Regions from separate parts of the Mesorhizobium sp. M0189 genome, predicted to be linked through region 3. Evidence: riboswitches for the same ligand, from Rfam matches in the RefSeq annotation. Region 3 holds a riboswitch; each other region holds the start of a gene.
The links. A riboswitch is a leader RNA that binds a small molecule or an ion and turns the genes downstream of it on or off. The one in region 3 is predicted to bind thiamine pyrophosphate.
Positions count from the first base shown of each region.

Region 1: another riboswitch for thiamine pyrophosphate. It lies ahead of thiC (phosphomethylpyrimidine synthase ThiC); the one in region 3 lies ahead of NKJ09_RS32560 (phosphomethylpyrimidine synthase ThiC).
Region 2: another riboswitch for thiamine pyrophosphate. It lies ahead of thiB (thiamine ABC transporter substrate binding subunit); the one in region 3 lies ahead of NKJ09_RS32560 (phosphomethylpyrimidine synthase ThiC).

Region 1 is NZ_JAMYSW010000008.1:219,454-223,729, forward strand. It holds gene thiO (glycine oxidase ThiO) at 1-183, opposite strand, end outside; gene thiC (phosphomethylpyrimidine synthase ThiC) at 180-2,015, opposite strand; TPP riboswitch at 2,120-2,236, opposite strand; gene NKJ09_RS17330 (Fic family protein) at 2,419-3,960, opposite strand.
Region 2 is NZ_JAMYSW010000003.1:342,787-347,062, reverse strand. It holds gene thiP (thiamine/thiamine pyrophosphate ABC transporter permease) at 1-1,282, opposite strand, end outside; gene thiB (thiamine ABC transporter substrate binding subunit) at 1,516-2,529, opposite strand; TPP riboswitch at 2,573-2,687, opposite strand; gene NKJ09_RS07415 (thiamine diphosphokinase) at 2,815-3,459, shown strand; gene NKJ09_RS07410 (ABC-F family ATP-binding cassette domain-containing protein) at 3,461-4,276, shown strand, end outside.
Region 3 is NZ_JAMYSW010000023.1:8,655-12,930, forward strand. It holds gene NKJ09_RS28295 (porin) at 1-995, shown strand, start outside; TPP riboswitch at 1,497-1,612, shown strand; partial or broken gene NKJ09_RS32560 (phosphomethylpyrimidine synthase ThiC) at 1,718-1,909, shown strand; partial or broken gene NKJ09_RS32565 (phosphomethylpyrimidine synthase ThiC) at 2,022-2,390, shown strand; gene NKJ09_RS28305 (FAD-dependent oxidoreductase) at 2,394-2,912, shown strand; gene NKJ09_RS28310 (hypothetical protein) at 2,852-3,091, shown strand; gene NKJ09_RS28315 (Fic family protein) at 3,447-4,276, shown strand, end outside.

The DNA.
Region 1 (4,276 bases), on a different contig from region 3:
CAGCACCGGCTGCTCGGCGCTTTCGCGCTCGCACCATGGCGCCAACATGCCGCCGGCGAACCACGACGCATTGCCCCCAAGGCCAGGCCTTGTCTCGGCAACGGAAACCGCCGCGCCGCGTGCGGCGAGCTCGAAGGCGGCGGTGAGGCCGGCAACGCCGGCCCCTTTGACCAGCACCTTCATGATGGCTCACGTGGCTGAGGTATGAGCGGTGCGCCGGTCTCGTCCGCCGGCAGGTAGAGATCGCCGCCCTCGCGGTATTTCGCCGCCATCGCCGCCATGCCCTCCTTCTGCGCTTCGGTGCGGATGTCGTGGGAAATTCGCATCGAGCAGAATTTCGGCCCGCACATCGAGCAGAAATGCGCCAGCTTGTGCGCCTCCTTGGGCAAGGTCTGATCGTGGAAGGACCGCGCGGTTTCGGGATCGAGCGACAGGTTGAACTGGTCCTCCCAGCGGAATTCGAAGCGCGCGCGGGAAAGGGCATCATCCCTGACTTTCGCCGCCGGATGACCTTTTGCCAGGTCGGCGGCATGGGCGGCTATCTTGTAGGTGATCACGCCGATCTTGACGTCGTTGCGATCGGGAAGGCCGAGATGCTCCTTGGGCGTGACGTAGCAGAGCATGGCGGTGCCGAACCAACCGATCATCGCCGCGCCGATGCCGGAGGTGATGTGGTCGTAGCCCGGCGCGATGTCGGTCGTCAGCGGCCCAAGCGTATAGAACGGCGCCTCGCCGCAGACGGCGAGCTGCTTGTCCATGTTCTCCTTGACCTTGTGCATCGGCACGTGGCCGGGGCCTTCGATCATTACCTGGCAATCCTTCGCCCAGGCGATCTGTGTCAGCTCGCCGAGCGTCTCCAGCTCGGCGAATTGTGCTGCGTCATTGGCGTCGGCGATCGAGCCAGGACGAAGGCCGTCGCCCAGCGAAAAGGACACGTCATAGGCGCGGCAAATGTCGCAGATCTCGGCGAAATGTTCGTAGAGGAAGCTTTCCCGGTGATGATGCAGGCACCATTTGGCCATGATCGAGCCACCGCGCGAGACGATGCCAGTGACCCGGTCAACGGTCAGCGGGATGTAGTGCAGCCGCACGCCCGCATGGATGGTGAAATAGTCGACGCCCTGTTCGGCCTGTTCGATCAGCATGTCGCGGTAGACCTCCCAGGTCAGGTCCTCGGCGATGCCGCCGACCTTTTCGAGCGCCTGATAGAGCGGCACCGTGCCGATCGGAACCGGCGCGTTGCGGACGATCCAGTCGCGGATGTTGTGGATGTTGCGGCCGGTCGACAGGTCCATCACCGTGTCTGCGCCCCAGCGGATCGCCCACACCATTTTTTCGACCTCTTCAGCCATCGACGATGTGACGGCGGAGTTGCCGATGTTGGCGTTGATCTTGACCAGGAAATTGCGACCGATGATCATCGGCTCGCTCTCGGGATGGTTGATGTTGGCGGGAATGATTGCGCGTCCGCGCGCCACCTCATCACGCACGAAATCCGGCGTGACGAAATCGGGCAGTGTCGCGCCGAAAGCCTCGCCGTCGCGCTCAAGCTTGCCGTGCAGGATCTCGCGACCAAGGTTCTCGCGGATGGCGGCGAACTCCATTTCGGGTGTGATGATGCCGGCGCGCGCATAGGCAAGCTGCGTCACCGCCTTGCCTGCTTTGGCTCTGAGCGGTTGATGGCGAATGGGAAATTCCGGCGTCAGGCGTTCGCCCGTCGCGAATCCGTTGTCCTCCGGCCGGACATGGCGGCCGTCATAGGCCTCGACATCGCCGCGCGCCGTAATCCATTCGTGGCGAAGCCGTGCAAGGCCATTTTCGATGCTGGTTTCGACAGTCGGGTCTGTATAGGGGCCGGACGGATCGTAGACGGTGACGGGCGGTTCGCCGGCCGTCGGATGGACGGAGATTTCGCGCATCGGCACCCTGATCTGCGGGTGGATGGCACCGGGCTTGTGGATTTTTCGTGAGGCGGGCAGCGGTCCCGTCGAGACGGCGGGGGTGAGGGCATTCATCTTGAGGCTCCTTTGCTCGTTGCATTGGAGACCCAGTTCTGTGCCGGGAGGATGAAAAGACGCTTCTGTCGACCTGCCGAAACAGGACCTCGGGCGTAAACTCCCGCAAAGCGCTTGCACCGTCCCTACGCCAGTATGAACTGGATCAGGTTCAACGGGTCACTGCGCCGCGAATGCCAGCAGTATCTCAGCCCCTTGCCGGGACTCCCCTGGTGAATGCGTGAGGTTGGACGGGACGGCTCCGGTTTGTCAAGCGCGTTCTGGCCGCGGCTGATCGGCGGCCGGTCAGACCGTGCGGAAAAAATCGTGCATGTCTCGGCGACAAGTCAAGCCTCGGAGATGAAGGCAGGGACAAGGGAATTACAAACCGTCGGACTAAAAATCGATCCTGATGATCACACCTTCAATGGGCACCAAAGGTTTGCGCGTAGATCGCCTCGATTCTTCCTGCCTCGTCACTGGTCAGCGTGGCGAATTCCTTTTCGCGCGCGCGGTTCGATAGATGTCCATCATTCTGGTGAAGAAAACGGAAGAGCAGATCGGTCAACCGCTCGGGCATGTCAATAAAGGCGTCCACCTGCTGCCGGAACTGATCGTAGCGCTGCAGAAATGCGGTTTCCTCGGGAAGGTCCCGTTCGATCGTCCGCTGAACGCAGGCATAGAGGAATTCGGCGTGCGGGGTTGCATCGAAGAACCGGTAGAAATCACCGGTGTCATTCAGCACCCGGACGTTGAGCGGCGTCGGTTCCCATTCCACCAACGGCAGAAGGCGCTGCGAATAGCTCTCGAGCACGCCCCTGTACTCGTTGATCTGGTCCAGGATCGCGGCCGAGACGGGAAAGACCACTCCCGGCGGATTGAAGCCGCGCATGGCAAGGACGTGGTGGATTAGGTAGCGGTGAATGCGGCCGTTTCCGTCCTCGAACGGGTGAATGTAGACAAAGCCGAAGGCGAGGATTGCGGCGGCTACGACTGCATCAAGGTTTTGCGCGGGGCCCTGATCGAACGCCGCCATTCCATCGATTAGCCGCGGCAGGTCCTCGGGCCGAGCGCTGATGTGATCGGGCAAGGGCGTGCCGTTGTCTCGGTCATGCTCACCGACGAAACCTCCTTCTTTTCGGAAGCCAAGTCTTGCGAAACGGGCGTCGCCAAGTACAATTCTTTGCAGACGCAGCAGCTCATCGCGATCGATCGGCCAGCGGCCGGCTTCGCCGATGGCGCGGCCCCAGCGCTGGATGCGATCTTGCGGCGGGCGCTCGCCCTCGATCGCATAGCTTGATCGCGAGTCTTTGAGCAAAAGAAAGGCGGCGGTCCGAGCAAGAAGGTCGCGCGGCACGTCCGCTACGATTGCCTCCGCGCGCCGCGGTAGTTCAAGGCCGATGAATTTTTCGAGAATCTTGGTGCGGAACACCAGAGGGCAGAACTCACGCGTGCCGGGGAGATTGTCCCTTACGCGGTAGCGCGAAGCGGTCTTGTCGGGTCCGGGCCACTGCAGCTCGGGATCGACAACCGGAATGTATCGTCCGGCCGCCGCGTCCGGCAGATCGATACGGGCGCCCCTCAGCCATTCATATAAAAACCAGATGCGGCGGGCATAACTGCCGGTCGGGCTTTCACGGACCAGCGCCTCGATCGGCGCGGGACCGGTCACTTGGAACAGCCGCTTGAGGACGGCAAGGTCCAGTCCCTCGTACTTGAGCGCAAAGGTCAGGTGGCCTTCGAGGGTAGGATTTGGGGCGTGGCGGGGGGTCATGATCCGCCAGCCATCCCGTTCGGTAATGCGATGATGCTCGCCCGTGGCGAACAACCTACGGGGCAAGGGCACGGCGAGCCTGTAGGCTCCGACCAGGGCGCTGTACCCGGCCGGGGTCGCCGTTTCAGGAAGGCGGATTTCCTGAAAAACGGTAACAGGACCTGAAAATTGGTGCTCTTGCACCGCAGGCATGAAAAGCGAATCCTTTCATCGAATTTTGGTTCAGCTGGGCCAACACCTGTGAAAAATGATCCTATTCCATGAAAATTGATGCCACAAGACAAATTTTCCGAAAACCGATTCTAAACGGTGCTGGAGTCATCAAGCAAGAACTCCGCCACCGGCTCAAGGAAGCGACTTCATGACAAAAGGTGAGTCCAGGAACCGCCATTCGCCCGTCTCTTAGTCACGAGGCCGGCACGGATGGCCCGCCTTACGTCGAGCCGGATTGCTCGAGGAGAACCGCGCCGTTCGGGGCTCACTCATAGAGCGCTCCGGCGCGCGATCC
Region 2 (4,276 bases), on a different contig from region 3:
CGCGGATGGCGAACGGCATCGCCATCACCGCATTGACCACAACCACCATGACAGGGGCGATCGCAAAGACATCGCTGACGCTGCGCAGGAGCAGGAACCAGCCGGCACCGATGACGATGGGCGGCACCACCAGGACGAACCCCGCACCGGTGTCGGCCAGGTGTTCGAGCAGCGTCCGCCTGCCGGTCCGCCGGGTGAGCGCCAGCGCCCGGCGCGCCATAACCAGCGACAGCGACAACGCCAAGGAGAGCAGCGCCGATAGGAGGGAGAGCACGGCACTGGTCGCCGTCGCTTGCCGCACCGCGCTCTCGCCGGCCAGGCGGCCGAGATCGGCGCCAAGCCCGGCCGACAGCGTAGCCGCCATCGGTCCGGCGACAAACAGCAGTGCCAGCCCGATCACCAGTGCGTTCAGCACGGTCTCGGCCGCACCGGCTGAAAAATACCGGCGCGGGGCTACCGGCAGATTGGCGTCGCCGGTCATATTGGCGCCAAGCCGCGTTAGTGCCAGCACGACGACGAAGGTCAGGGCAATCTGCAACAAGGTCAGCGTCACCGCCCGCGCCGGGTCGAAGTCGAAACGCAGCGCCTGGTATATGGCAACCTCCAGCGTCGTCGCGCGCGGCCCGCCGCCGAGCGTAAGCACGATGGTGAAGGAGGTGATGCACAGCATGAAAACGAGCCCGGCAACGCCCGGCAGGGCCGCACGCAACGCCGGCCATTCGATCAGCCGGAAGGCCGGCGCAGCACCCATGCCAAGCTGGCTCGCCAGCCGCCATTGGTTAGCCGGCACCGTCTGCAACGCTTCCAGGAACAGTCGCGTTGCCAGCGGCAGGTTGAAAAAGACGTGGGCGACGAGAATACCCGATAGGCCATAGATGCCGGGCCAGTTCTGGCCGCCAATCGCACCGAGCAAGCCGGCGAAATACCCGGCGCGGCCATAGAGTGCCAAGACACCGAGTGCGGCAACAATGGCCGGCAGCGCCAGCGGCACGGCGAAAAGCTGCAGGACAAAGCCTCGCCCGAAAAACTGTGGATGCCGCGACAGCGCGCGCGCGACGAACAGCGCCGGTGCGACGGAGAGCAGGGTCGACAACAGAGCCTGCCAGAGCGTGAAGCGCGCAACACGGAGGAGATAGGAATCAAAGGCGGAGGCGGCGCCCGACAGGTCGCGCATGGCTTCGACGACGAGCCCGGCGAATGCCCCGCCGATCAGCAGCGCGATGGCGGCGAGCGCGACGATACCGGCAGCGACGCGGGTATCCGATGATGGCGCGCGTTGCACGCTAGACCACCAGATTCGAGATTCTTAGCGAGGATTGCGTTCCTTCGCGCGCCCCTCTGTCCTGCCGGACATCTCCCCCACATGGGGAGAGATTGGCAGGTTCAGCGCTCCGCTCATTCCGGCAATGTCGGAGATTGGCGAAAGCCGGCATGACGGCCAATCTCCCTCCTTGTAGGGGAGATGTCCGGCAGGACAGAGGGGGGCGCCGTAGGGCGATCATCTTTCAATCCGAGCTACTTGCTCATCACCGCCAGCCACTCGTCGACCCAGGCCTTGCGATTTGCGGCGACCTCTTCCGAGCTGAACAGCAAGGTTTTGGTCGGTTTGACGAGCTTGTCGAACGCCGGATTGAGCGGCTTGTCGGTCTTGCCGGCCGGGAACATCCAGTTGGTTTCGGGAATGAGATCCTGGAATTTCGGCCCGGTCATGAAGGCGATGAACTTTTCCGCCAGCGGGTTCTTCGCGCCCTTGGTGGTGATCCCAGCGACCTCGATCTGCAGATATTCGCCTTCCTCGAAGGACGCCGCCTGGTAGCGCGAGGTGTTTTCGGCAACCATGTGGTAGGCTGGCGAAGTGGTATAGGACAGCACCATCGGCGCCTCACCCTTGGTGAACAGGCCGTAGGCCTCGCTCCAGCCCGGCGTCACCGTCAGCACCTTTGCCTTGAGTTTGGCCCAGGCTTCCGGAGCCTTGTCGCCATAGACCGACTTGACCCACAACAGCAGGCCAAGGCCCGGCGTCGAGGTGCGCGGATCCTGGGTGACGATCTTGTCGCCGGCATCGCCCTCGACCAATTCCCTGAGGCTCTTCGGCGGGCTCTTCAGTTTTTCGCTATCGTAGACGATAGCGAAATAGCCATAGTCGAACGGCACGAAGATATCGTCGCTCCAGCCACCCGGCACACTGACGTCCGTCACGGCGCCATGCGGCGAAAACAGGCCGGTTGCCTTGGCGTCCGCCGTCAAATTGGTATCGAGGCCAAGCACGATATCGGCCTTGGTCGCGGCCCCTTCCAGCTTCACACGGTTGAGCAGTGCCACGCCGTCGGCGACCGAGACGAATTCGACGACGCAGGTGCACTCGGCCTCGAAGGCCTTCTTCACCGCCGGTCCCGGACCCCAATCGGCGGTGAAGCTTTCATAGGTATAGACGGTCAGCTTATCCTGTGCCGATGCCTGCCCCGGTAGGGCAAGCGCGGATGCCGCAAGCAGGATAATCGAGGCAAGAGAGTGGAAAAAACTGCGCATCGGCGCCTCCTTCGTTCGCGTTGAAAGGAATTGAGGCGTCGGGCTGTCCGAAACGTCTAATCCCTCCGCCGGTACAAACCGGATCAGGTTCAGCGGGTTGGCAGTCTTGCCTCTCAGCCGGTCCGCGAAGATCGCGTCCGGCACCCCGTTAGAGCGTTTCGACACATAGGCCCGGCCGAAGTGCTGCGCAAGCGGAAGTTTGCCGGGCATCCAAAGCGCGGCGTCCTGTTTCATCTGCCGTTTCATCTTCCGTTTCCGGGGCAGGGCTGGTAAGGGCCACGAGATATGAGCACATTCACCATCCTGCTTGGCGGCGATCTCATCCGCACGCCGCTGCTCGACCGCCAGGTCGAAGGCTCCCGCGTCATCGCTGCCGATGCCGGTATCGGCCATGCCCTTATGCTGGGCCTGATGCCGGAACTCTGGGTCGGCGATTTCGATTCCGTGCCTGCCGATTTGCCGGAGGATCTGGCCGCCGTGCCACGGCAGGTGTTTCCCGCCGAAAAGGACAAGACCGACGGTGAACTCGCTATCGCCGCCGCGCTCGAACGCGGTGCGACCAGCCTTGTGCTCGCAGGCGCCTTCGGCGGCAAACGCACCGACCACATCTTCCTGCATTTGGCGCTCAGCGTCCGGCTGGCGGAAGGCGGAACGGAAGTGCTTTTGACCAGCGGCGCACAGGAAGGCATTCCTTTGCTGCCTGGAAAGACTGGCTTCGATTATGTCGACGGTACGCTGTTTTCGGTGCTCGGCTTTTCGGATCTCGCCGGCCTGACAGTCACCGGCGCCAAATGGCCGCTCGCCCATGTCGAGGTTGCCTTCGGCTCGTCGCTGACCATTTCCAACGAGGTCAAGGGCCGGCTGGAAATCGCGCTGGCCAGCGGCCGCGCGCTGCTGCTCGCGCATCCTTTTTCCCTACCTGAAAGCTGACATGGCGCCGCCGCTTCTCAATCTCGACGGGATAAAGCTGACCTTTGGCGGCGCGCCGCTGCTCGACGGTGCCGCCCTGACGGCGTCAGCTGGCGACAAGATCGCCCTGGTCGGGCGCAACGGCTCTGGCAAGTCGACGCTCCTCAAGATCGCTGCCGGGCTGATCGAACCGCAGGACGGCGAAGTCTTCCGCCAGCCTTCGGCGACGGTGCGCTATTTGCCGCAAATGCCCGACATGGACGGTTTTGCGACCGTTCGCGCCTATGTCGAGGCGGGGCTCGGGCCCGCCGATGATCCCTACCGCGCCACCTATCTGATAGAGCATCTCGGCCTGACCGGCGAGGAACGGCCGAACGACCTCTCCGGGGGCGAGACGCGGCGCGCGGCACTCGCCCGCGTCATGGCGCCCGAGCCCGACATTCTTCTCCTCGATGAACCGACCAATCATCTTGACCTTTCGGTTATCGAATGGCTGGAGGAGGAGCTTGCCCGCACCTCCTCGGCCCTGGTCGTCATCTCGCATGACCGCCGTTTTCTCGAACGCGTGTCACGCGCCACAATTTGGCTCGACCGCGGCCAGACCCGCCGTCTCGATAAGGGCTTTGCCTATTTCGAGGAATGGCGCGACACGGTGTTGGAGGAGGAAGAGCGCGAGCAGCACAAGCTCGGCCGCCAGATCGTGCGCGAGGAGCACTGGCTGCGCTATGGCGTGACGGCAAGGCGCAAGCGCAACATGCGCCGGCTCGGTGAGTTGCAGACCATGCGCCAGCGCTTTCGCGGTCATCGTGGCGCCGAGGGTGCGGCGACGATGACAGCC
Region 3 (4,276 bases):
TGCGCATCGGCGGCTATGTCCGTTACGACATCGGCTTGCGCCATGTCGGATTGTTTGACCACGCAAGAACCTCCGATGTGAGGACTGGTGAGCATCAGGACACATGGCAAAACAACACGCGCTTCACATTGAAAACTTGGACCGGCCAGGAGACCGAACTCGGCACGTTGAAGACCTACACCGAAACCCGCATGAACTTCGGTAACCGCCACACTTCGGTTTCGGACAGTTCTCGGTCCTATGCCTTCAACGGAGACAGCACCTTGACTTTCGCCTGGATTCAGCTTGGTGGCCTCCGACTTGGTAAGGACTGGTCGGCCTTCGACATGTTTATTGGCGGCGCGGTTGACGTACTCAACCAGACGCCGGTTCCGTACGGCGCTTTCGATACCAATGTGGTTCAGTACTACTTCGACGCGGGGGCCGGCTTTTCGGCCGTGGTTTCGCTCGAAGAAGGCTCGGGCGTGGTCGGCACAATCGACAGCTACTCTCCGCACGTAGTCGGCGGCTTGAAATACACACATGGCTGGGGCGCGATCACCGGCGTTGCCGCTTATGATAGCAACTACGAATCGGTGGCCGCCAAGGTCCGTGTCGACATCAATGTCACCAACGAACTGTTGCTGTTCGGAATGCTCGGCTACGGTTCCAACGGCAAGCTCAACGACGACTCCACGAACGCCATCGACGCTCATGGTCGCGGCTTCTATAAGAGTTGGGGTGGGAACTGGGCTTTCTGGGCTGGCGCCACTTACAAGCTCAACGAGACAACTTCGTTCAACCTTCAGCTCTCCGGTGATCAGCTCAAGAACCATGGTGTCGCTGCAAACGTCGCCTATGCGTTTCTTCCAGATTTCACAGTTACGGCGGAACTCGACTATAGCCGCTACGGCAACTTCGCCGTCGGCAAGGTGGACGCTTCCAACGTGAACTGGACCAACGCCAACAAGAAGAGCGGTGTCGCCGGAATCCTGCGTTTCGAACGCTCATTCTAACGGGATGAAAGGGTTGAGCTCGAGATCCGGTTGAGCGGACCAATCCCGCAACACTCCAAGAGAACGTCGTATGGAAGCTATACGAGATTGGAGCCTCGATCTCGGGGCCGGACGATGTTTCATATCAGATCTGGTCCGGATGATCGCGCAGGCGATATTCATCGCTCGATTATGCGTTTTGATCTGCAACTCTTTCATTTCCTCATTCCTTCCGCCCGCTTGACGGACCCTGCCATCCAGCACTACCCGGCCAGGTTTTCCGAACTGGGGTGCGGCCCGACGCACTTGAAAATCGCAAATGGATCGCCTCCGTTCAGCCATCCCCGCGGAAATTCGGGCGCGAGAGAACAAGCTCCAGAGCATAAGCGAGGCTGATCGAGGAACAGACGATTCTCAGGCGATGCTCCATCCGATCTTGCGCCTGGCCGAGACGATCGCCCGACGATCACCGCCGCGGCCCGAATGCGCTTGGCAAGATACCGCTCGCCCGTTCAACCTGAAGCATTCACCCAGGGGAGTCCCGGCAAGGGGCTGAGATACTGCTGGCTTTCGCGGCGCAGTGACCCGTTGAACCTGATCCAGTTCATACTGGCGTAGGGACGGTGCAAGCGCTTTGCGGGAGTTCACGCCCGAGGTCCTGTTTCGAGCAGGTCGACCAAAGCGTCTTTTCATTCTTCCGGCACAGAACTGGGTCTCCAATGCACGAGCAAAGGAGCCTCATGATGAATGCCCCCACCCCCGCCGTCCCGACGGGACCGCTGCCCGCCTCACGCAAGATCCACAAGCATGGCAGCATTCACCCTCAGATCAGGGTGCCGATGCGCGAAATTGCAGTCCATCCAACGGCCGGCGAACCGCCAGTCACCGTCTACGATCCGTCCGGCCCCTACACCGATCCGGCCATCAAAACCAGGATCGAAAAAGGCCTTGCCCGGCTTCGCCACGAATGGATTACCGCGCGTGGCGATGTCGAAGCCTGTGACGGCCGCCATGTCCGGCCGGAAGACAACGGATTTGTGACTGGCGAGCGCCCATGCCGCCGACCTGGCCAAGGGTCACGCGGCGGCGAACATCCGCGGCGACGCGCTGTCGCGGGCCGGATTCGAGTTCCGCTGGGAGGCCTAGTTCAACCTGTCGCTCGATCCGGAAACCGCGCGGTCCTTCCACGACCAGACCTTGCCCAAGGAAGCGCACAAGCTGGCACATTTCTGCTCGATATGCGGGCCGAAATTCTGCTCGATGCGCATCTCTCACGACATTCGCGCCGAAGCGCAGAAGGAGGGCATGGCGGCGATGGCGGCGAAATACCGCGAGGGCGGCGATCTCTATATGCCGGTCGAAACGCCCGAGGTGGAAAAACAGGCCTCAGCGCAGGAAGATCAGAGGGCGCGCTGAGCCATGCGCCGCATTCTTGTCAAAGGCGCGGGTGTGGCAGGCCTCACCGTTGCCCATGAATTGGCCGCGCCGGGTGCATCCGTCACGGTTGCTGAAATTCGCAGCCAGATCGGCGGCAATGCCTCCTGGCTCGCCGGCGGCATGCTCGCCGCTTGGTGCGAACGCGAAGGCGCCGAGGAGGCGGTCGTCACTTTCGGCAACGTTGCAGCCGACTGGTGGGAAAGGGCGCTGCCCGCGCTGGTGACGAGGGCCGGCACTCTCGTCGTCGCCCATCAGCGCGATGCCTTCGAGCTTGCCCGTTTTGCAGCTCGTTCGCGCAACTATGAGTGCGTCGACGAAAAGGTTGTTGCCGCCCTCGAGCCCGATCTTGCCGGCCGCTTTCATCAGAGCCTGTTTTTTTGTAGCGAAGCTCATCTCGATCCCCGTCGGGCTCTCGAAGCCCTCGCCGGCAACTGCGTGCGATGGGCGTCGTTTTCCTTTTCGAGACGGGCGAGGTTGGCTTTTCCGGCTTTGATCAGGTGATCGACTGCACGGGCATCGCGCGGGCCGACGACGATTTACGCGGCATGCGCGGTGAAATGCTGATCCTCCATACGCGTGATGTCTCGCTCGGGGCGATTGCCGAGAAGCCGATCTCGCGGGCGTCGCGGCGTAGTGAGCGCGGGCGCGGCCGTGATGATCGTGGCGGGAGGGAGAGGTAAGGAGCGTCTTTTCTTTGAGAATTCGCGTTTACAGGTACCCACGATGCACAACGGGCGAGTTTTTCAAAGAGGCGCGTCCTCCTTCGAAGCGCTTCGGAGGGCCAGGCTGTAGGCTCGCCCCGAGCCCCTGCGTAGCCTGCTGGGGAGCTGGTCTCGGCCCATCCGGGTGACGATCCTTCGCGCAGACGAGCTATGGAAACGATCAAAACTGTGATTTCACTTGCCGATTATCGCATAAAAAGCTTGTTATTGCACGACTTAAAAAACTTGCAACTCCACAGCATCATTGACTTGTCTCCTATCAGCAATATATACTTGTAATCGCACAGCTCTAAAAAGTTGCAAAGGTACGGCCATGGCCAAGCCCCATGAAAAACTCGCTGTATCATTGGCCGTCCTCAAAGAGCTGCAGAAGGGTGGGCGGCGCATATTCAAATCAGATGAGCTGACCCGCGTCCACCGGGAGCGGCTGCTGCAGAACGGGTTCCTGCGCGATGTTATGAAAGGCTGGCTCATGTCGACCAGCCCGCAGGCACAGCAGCAAGACACCACCCCCTGGTACGCGAGCTTCTGGGAGTTCTGCTCCCTTTACTGCAATGACCGGTTCGGCAAGGACTGGTTCGTGTCACCGGAGCACTCGCTGCTTCTGCACGCGGAAGCGCCCACTATTCCGCCTCAGGTGGTGGTGAACACCCCCAAAGGCACGAATAACAAAATCGACCTGCTGTTCGGCACTTCGCTCTATGACCTCAAGGTCAAGGAGATGCCGGCCGAACTGACAGAGAAAAACGGCCAGCGCGTGTTCACTGTCGAGGCCGCCCTTACCCGGGTGCCGCAAGCGTTCTTCCAGCGCGCGCCTATCGAGATGCAGATCGCTATGGCGTCGGTGCGCGACGTATCAACCGTTCTGGTCCTGCTGCTTGATGGCGGCCATTCCGCCGTGGCGGGACGGCTTGCGGGGGCCTTCCGTCGCGTAGGACGCGACTCCTTTGCCGATGAAATCGTGGCCGCCTTCAAAGCCGCCGGCTATGACGTGCGCGAATCCGATCCGTTCGCGGGACAAATTGGAGTGACAACCATTGCGGCGGGCGTACCGCCGTTGGTCGCCCGCCTGCGCGCGATCTGGCAATCGCAGCGCGAAGCCATCATCGAGATATTCCCGAAGGCACCCGGACTGCCGTCCGA